Runella sp. SP2: one gene and its partner. The protein of the gene in region 2 interacts with the protein of the main gene of each other region in a pairwise test. Links are inferred from orthologs where the notes say so. Each region holds a gene or a part of one and is shown on either strand. Other genes may lie near its edges. The genes, in order: sucC and sucD.

Region 1 (3,192 bases), 1.2 Mb from region 2 along the record:
TTGGACAGTGCTTGATAGACCCGACGAAGAAAATCAGTGGGAGGATATTTTTGATCAACATTTCGGGCCAACTCGTCCAAATCGCGCTGAGAATAAAGGGCCACAGCGTAGGCGCGCTGCCCATCTCTCCCCGCCCTGCCCGCTTCTTGGTAGTAGGCTTCGAGGGTGTCGGGTAAATCAATGTGAATCACCGAACGCACGTCGGGTTTGTCGATACCCATGCCAAAAGCATTGGTGGCGACCATCACCCGCGAACGGTTACGAATCCAAGCTTCTTGCTTTTCGCTGCGTTGTTTATTGGGAACACCCGCATGGTAGAAATCAGCCCGAATGCCGTTCCGATTGAGCCAATCGGCAACCTCTTTGGTACGACGACGATTACGAACATAAATGATAGAACTTCCCTGTACGTTTTGTAAAATACGGAGCAGCCGAGCGTCTTTGTTTTCTTCAAAAAAGGCTGAATAGGAAAGGTTTGCCCGCGCAAAGGTCGATTGGAAAACGGCAGGCTCACGCATTTCCAACTTCTCACAAATGTCTTTCTTTACGGGGTCGGTGGCGGAAGCCGTCAGGGCAATCAGGGGAACCGTAGGAATCAACTGACGAAAAGCCGCAATTTGTAAATAGGCTGGGCGAAAATCATATCCCCATTGTGAAATACAGTGTGCCTCGTCGATGGCCAAAAGCGAAATTTTCATTTGCTTGACACGCGTCAAAAAAATATCGGTTCGGAGGCGTTCGGGCGAAACGTACAAAAATTTGGTCGTTCCGTGAATGCAGTTGTCGAGCACAATGTCGATTTCGTGCCAATTCATCCCCGAATAAATGGCCGCAGCCATGATACGCCGCCGTTTGAGTTGCTCTACTTGATCTTTCATGAGGGCAATCAACGGCGTAACGACAATACAAACACCCTCTTTGGCCAATGCAGGAACTTGAAAACACACCGACTTTCCCCCGCCCGTGGGGAGTAATGCGAGCGTATCTCGCCCCGACAAAATACTTTGTATAATATCTTCTTGTAGCGGACGAAACGAATCGTAATTCCAGTACTGTTTTAAAATATCGTAAATCATACTTCCCAAACGCCAATCGAAACGCAAAGGTAACAGTTGGGGTGGAAAAACGTCTTTCTCCCAAAAAAACAAGGCGCGACATTTGTCGCGCCTTGCCATGTGAATACAATATGGGGTTTTCTTATAGACCCAACGACTTCAAAACTTCAGTCACTTTCGCGGCTGCTTCTTTGAACTCAATGGCTGAAAAAACTTGCAAACCTGATTCGTTGATGATGCGGGCACCTTCTTCAGCATTGGTTCCTTGCAAACGGACGATGATAGGTACTGGAATGTTTCCGATGGCTTTGTAAGCTTCAACTACCCCTGTTGCTACACGGTCGCAACGAACGATACCACCAAAGATGTTGATCAAGATAGCTTTTACGTTCGGGTCTTTCAAGATAATACGAAAACCAGCTTCAACCGTTTTTGCGTTAGCGCCACCACCAACGTCCAAGAAGTTGGCAGGTTCACCACCTGATAATTTGATAAGGTCCATGGTAGCCATTGCCAAACCAGCACCGTTTACCATACAACCTACGTTTCCGTCAAGTTTTACATAGTTAAGGTTGCTTTCGCCAGCTTCAACTTCCAACGGGTCTTCTTCGTTTGTGTCACGCATGTCGGCTAGGTCGGCGTGGCGGATGAGCGCGTTGTCATCAAGGTTTACTTTGGCGTCAACGGCTAAGATTTTATCGTCAGAAGTTTTCAACACAGGGTTGATTTCAAACATGGCCGCATCCGATTCGATGTACGCACTGTAAAGCGCCGAAACAAATTTTACCATTTCTTTGAAAGCATTGCCAGTAAGGCCAAACGCAAACGCGATTTTGCGGGCTTGGAAACCTTGCAAACCTACGCGAGGATCTACCCACTCTTTGATGATTTTTTCAGGAGAGTGTTCGGCAACTTCTTCGATGTCCATACCACCTTCGGTACTTGCCATGATAACAGGGCAACCTTTGGCACGGTCAAGAAGAATTGACATGTAAAATTCTTTAGGCTCCGAAGCTCCAGGGTAGTAAGCGTCTTCTGCCAAGAAAATCTTGTTTACTTTTTTCCCTTCTGGGCCTGTCTGGTGCGTCACCAACACGTGTCCGAGGAGGTTAGTAGCTGTTTCACGAGCTTGGTCAGGTGATTTTACCACTTGAACGCCGCGTTGTTCGCTACCAACAATTTGACCCTTTCCGCGTCCACCTGCGTGGATTTGAGATTTGATAACGACAAACTTAGAATTTGTACGTTCTGCGATAGTGCGGTAGGCTTCTACTGCGCGTTCTGGGGTATCAACCACGATGCCGTCTTGGACTCTGACACCGTATTTTTTGAGTATTTCTTTTCCTTGGTACTCGTGGATGTTCATACTATTATTAGGTGAGTGTTTGTTTTTTATTAGTTTGGCCGTGCCAAATTACACAAAAGTTTTAACTTGATTATTGAATTTCGGCATATAATTCAACGTTATTTGTGAAACTAACCCTCAATGTCTTGCTAAAACGTCTCCTTTATAAATTCTGGAAATACCGCTTTATGGTATCTGAGCCCCCAATTATTACCATGCAGGGGCTCTATCCGCTACTTTTGCTCTTGTTGTTGAGTATGGTGGCTTTGACATACCACATGGTCAGAATTCAGTTCAAAGAAGCAGTTGATTTTTCAATGGATTGGAATTTATTTTTGAGCTGGATTCCGCTAATCGTCGCTTTTATCGTTGACATCACTGTCAAACGTTTTCATAAATGGTACGTATGGGTGGGTCTTTGGAGTGTGGTCTGGTTGTTGTTTTTTCCCAATGCCCCTTACATGATTACTGATTTGGTACATTTGTCGGTGGATATGGGGAGCGACCTTACTTGGCATGATATGATTATGCTTTTTTTCTATGCCGAAGTGAGCTTATTCAACGGGCTTGTCTCCGTGTATTGGATGCACCGAAGCTGGCAAAAAACCTATTCCAAAGCCATTGGAAACCTTTTGCTGCTCGTAAGCCTTCCTTTGGCAGGTTTTGGAATTTATTTAGGAAGAATTCGTCGGTGGAACAGTTGGGACATCCTGCATAATCCACAAGAACTGTTCAATGCCATTTGGCAAAGCCTTACCGACCGAACGGCGCTTATACTCAGCCTTGAGATTG
Region 2 (3,089 bases):
AGAAGGAGGCTGCTGTAAAACAACAGGGAGGATTGCAAGATTTTGAAAAAATGGATGTTAGCCACTCCTTCTAAATTGTATAAAGAGCCAAGGATGTACAGACCCGCGTATTTTGCAAACAGTAAGCCCAAGCAAATAAAGATGACTTTGACGTAATCAACCCAAGTATCAAAAAGCGATTGACCAGAGAGAATGAGTTCTTTGGAAGAGAATAAATTATATTGTTTGTCTTGGGTAAAAATGTATAGATAACCAAGTTCCAAACACAATAATACGACAAACAGTAAGTTGACCCGACTAAAAGGCTTGTTGATTAAAAACGATTCGTCACGGACATCTACCTGAAACAAATCGGGGAGACTATAAAGCCGTTCGAAGGCGCGCGGATAACCGTTGAAAAGAAAGGCCGCAAAGGAGAGCAAAAACAACATTCCAAGAATAAAAAAGTTGGAAATACGGTCGTTTTCTTTGGGAAGAAGATTTAAGAAAGACTCTTCTTCAATGGTGATGAGTTTTTCGATAGCAGCTTTTTTATGGCCAATGAGTATCGTCTTGCCAACTTGCCCTGGTGTGCCGTAAAGTGTAAGCATTAACTGCGGACGGCGATATACTTTGTACAAACTGTCAATGCTCATTACGTACCATTGCCCGCCCTTTAGGTTTTGTTTCAAGGAGCTATTCAAAAACAAATAATTGTTTTTATCGACATATATTAATAATTCATAATGCCGATTACTTTCAATGTCAACAATGGTATTGATGGAAAGTTGGGTATTGTGCTGCTCGGCTACGTAAGGAACGTATTCTTTTTCGCGTTGGTCATACACTAGCCAATCTTGAGTCAAGTCTTTGACCAAAAAGTACTGCTTGTTGGGGCCTACCTCGGCCTTAGCAGTCAATGAAAAAAGAATAAAAAGCAGAAAAAAGCAGCGTTTTGGGTAAAAAACACGCGATTTGACCAAGGAAGAAAATATTCCTAAGCTTGAATAGTTGGAAGTACTATGTGTTAAAAAAATCAACGTGTTTGGGCGGCTTTTGTCGATGATATAATCAGACAATAAAAAAACAGGCAACTATCGTTTGCGATAATTGCCTGCAAAATTATACATTTTGACGGTATTTATTAGGCTTTGCCCAATGCTTTCAACATCGTTTCGCCAAGAAGTGCAGGAGATTCTACTACGTGGATACCACACTCACGCATGATACGCATTTTTGCTTCGGCGGTATCGTCTGCTCCACCGATGATGGCACCCGCGTGACCCATACGACGACCTTTGGGAGCCGTTTGGCCTGCGATGAAACCAACGACAGGTTTTGTTCCGTTTTCTTTGATCCAATGAGCTGCGTCAGCTTCCATGCTTCCACCGATTTCACCGATCATGACGATACCTTCTGTTTCAGGATCATTCATAAGTAGTTCAACCGCTTCTTTGGTCGTTGTACCAATGATTGGGTCACCACCAATACCGATGGCAGTGGTTTGGCCAAGGCCCACACGGCTCAACTGATCAACGGCTTCGTAAGTCAACGTACCTGACTTAGACACAATACCAATCGTCCCTTTTTTGAAGATAAAACCAGGCATGATACCTACTTTACATTCGTCGGCAGTCATAACACCTGGGCAGTTAGGTCCGATAAGACGGCATTCTTTGGTACGGATGTACTCTTTGGCCATCATCATGTCTTTGGTAGGAATACCTTCGGTAATACAAACAATCACCTTGATACCCGCATCAGCCGCTTCCATGATAGCGTCGCCTGCAAATGCAGGTGGAACGAAAATAATTGAGACATCAGCGCCGGTTGTTGCAACAGCATCAGCGACCGTGTTGAACACTGGGCGCTCAAGGTGAGATTGTCCTCCTTTACCTGGAGTAACGCCTCCGACAACATTCGTACCGTACTCAATCATTTGTTGAGCATGGAAGGTTCCTTCCGAACCTGTAAATCCCTGTACAATTATCTTGGAATTTTTATTGACTAATACGCTCATTGGTGGTTAGTGTAAAATTGCGTGATTCAAGATGTTAACTTTATTTTATTCAAGACAGAAGTCTAAAATTTTCCAGTAAAAGTAGGTTTAAATGAAGAAAGTACAAAAGTTATTCGTCAAGAAAAATTTTAAATTCAAAAAAAAACGCTCCAATTAGCGACGAAAATGGAGAATATCCCCTACCTTGTTAAAGCCCTTGAGACAGGGATTTTGGGTAGTTTTTTTACGTCAGAACCTTGTATTAAACGGTTTTTGAACCTAGCCTAAACTTATTTTTTTCATGCTACATCTTTCCAATGCCATTTCCGACGCCGTTTTAGCGCTTGTGTGTATTGTTGCTTTTTTTCGCTTTTTTGCTCGGCAACCTTTTTATAATCGAATCCTTTGGGGCATTTTTTTGGTCACGACGGCACTGGCAGCGGCGGCTGGTGTTTTTAGGTATTTGGGTGTCAAAGATTTGACGGCTACGCATCGTTCGCTTTCTACGTTGGCAGGAAGTGTAGGGTTAGTGGCAGTGGTAGTAGCTATTTGGGCGTTGGTGATGCGTCAAAGCATGTCGAAGTGGGTGGTGGTAAGCTCGGTAGGAGTAGGGTTGTTGATTTTTGTGACGTTGCTCGATCCCGCTTACGAAGTGTTTGGGTCGGTGATACAAGCGTTTTCTATGCTTTTGGTCATGCTTATCGCGGTTTTTGGGCTAATGAAAAAATACCAAAAAGCAGTTTGGATTGTGGTAGGGGTGATGATTATTGGATTGGCGACCAAAGTAGCCAATAACCACCTCCCCTTCAATCCTACGGATGTCTATCACTATGCGTTGGCGGCCATGGTTGTTTGTTTTGGCAAAGCTGTTTAGCTTTCGGCTTTGGCATTTTCGATACTTTGAACAAAAGGTTTTAGCCCTGTATATAAAAGGAAACACGAAAGTCCAGTAGCCATGACCAACGTGATGGCGAAAGACAAATGCACTTGATTGGGGTCGTGAAAGAGCTTATCGTTGAGAAGCCCGACCATGAGTGGACCACCGCCCAAGCCAAGTAAATTGACCACAAACAGAAACAAAGCGGAGAAAGTAGCCCGCATGGGCGCAGGT

The links.
Region 1: the proteins of sucD (region 2) and sucC interact in binary tests that used the Escherichia coli proteins (3 or more experiments, as listed by UniProt). The link is inferred for Runella sp. SP2 from one-to-one orthologs.

Annotation. Positions count from the first base shown.
Region 1 is NZ_CP031030.1:2,736,391-2,739,582, reverse strand. The notes cover bases 310-3,168. They hold sucC (ADP-forming succinate--CoA ligase subunit beta), read right to left. Parts: upstream 2,422-3,168; coding sequence 1,198-2,421; downstream 310-1,197. Other genes in these bases: DTQ70_RS11500 (DUF1361 domain-containing protein), read left to right, coding at 2,547-3,168; DTQ70_RS11510 (ATP-dependent DNA helicase RecQ), read right to left, coding at 310-1,076. In the rest of the region: more of DTQ70_RS11510, read right to left, coding at 1-309; more of DTQ70_RS11500, read left to right, coding at 3,169-3,192. UniProt on the Escherichia coli protein: Succinyl-CoA synthetase functions in the citric acid cycle (TCA), coupling the hydrolysis of succinyl-CoA to the synthesis of either ATP or GTP and thus represents the only step of substrate-level phosphorylation in the TCA.
Region 2 is NZ_CP031030.1:3,928,042-3,931,130, reverse strand. The notes cover bases 62-2,817. They hold sucD (succinate--CoA ligase subunit alpha), read right to left. Parts: upstream 2,000-2,817; coding sequence 1,124-1,999; downstream 62-1,123. Other genes in these bases: DTQ70_RS15685 (DUF6962 family protein), read left to right, coding at 2,280-2,817; DTQ70_RS15695 (DUF4271 domain-containing protein), read right to left, coding at 62-899. Outside these bases: more of DTQ70_RS15695, read right to left, coding at 1-61; more of DTQ70_RS15685, read left to right, coding at 2,818-2,852; DTQ70_RS15680 (MFS transporter), read right to left, coding at 2,849-3,089. UniProt on the Escherichia coli protein: Succinyl-CoA synthetase functions in the citric acid cycle (TCA), coupling the hydrolysis of succinyl-CoA to the synthesis of either ATP or GTP and thus represents the only step of substrate-level phosphorylation in the TCA.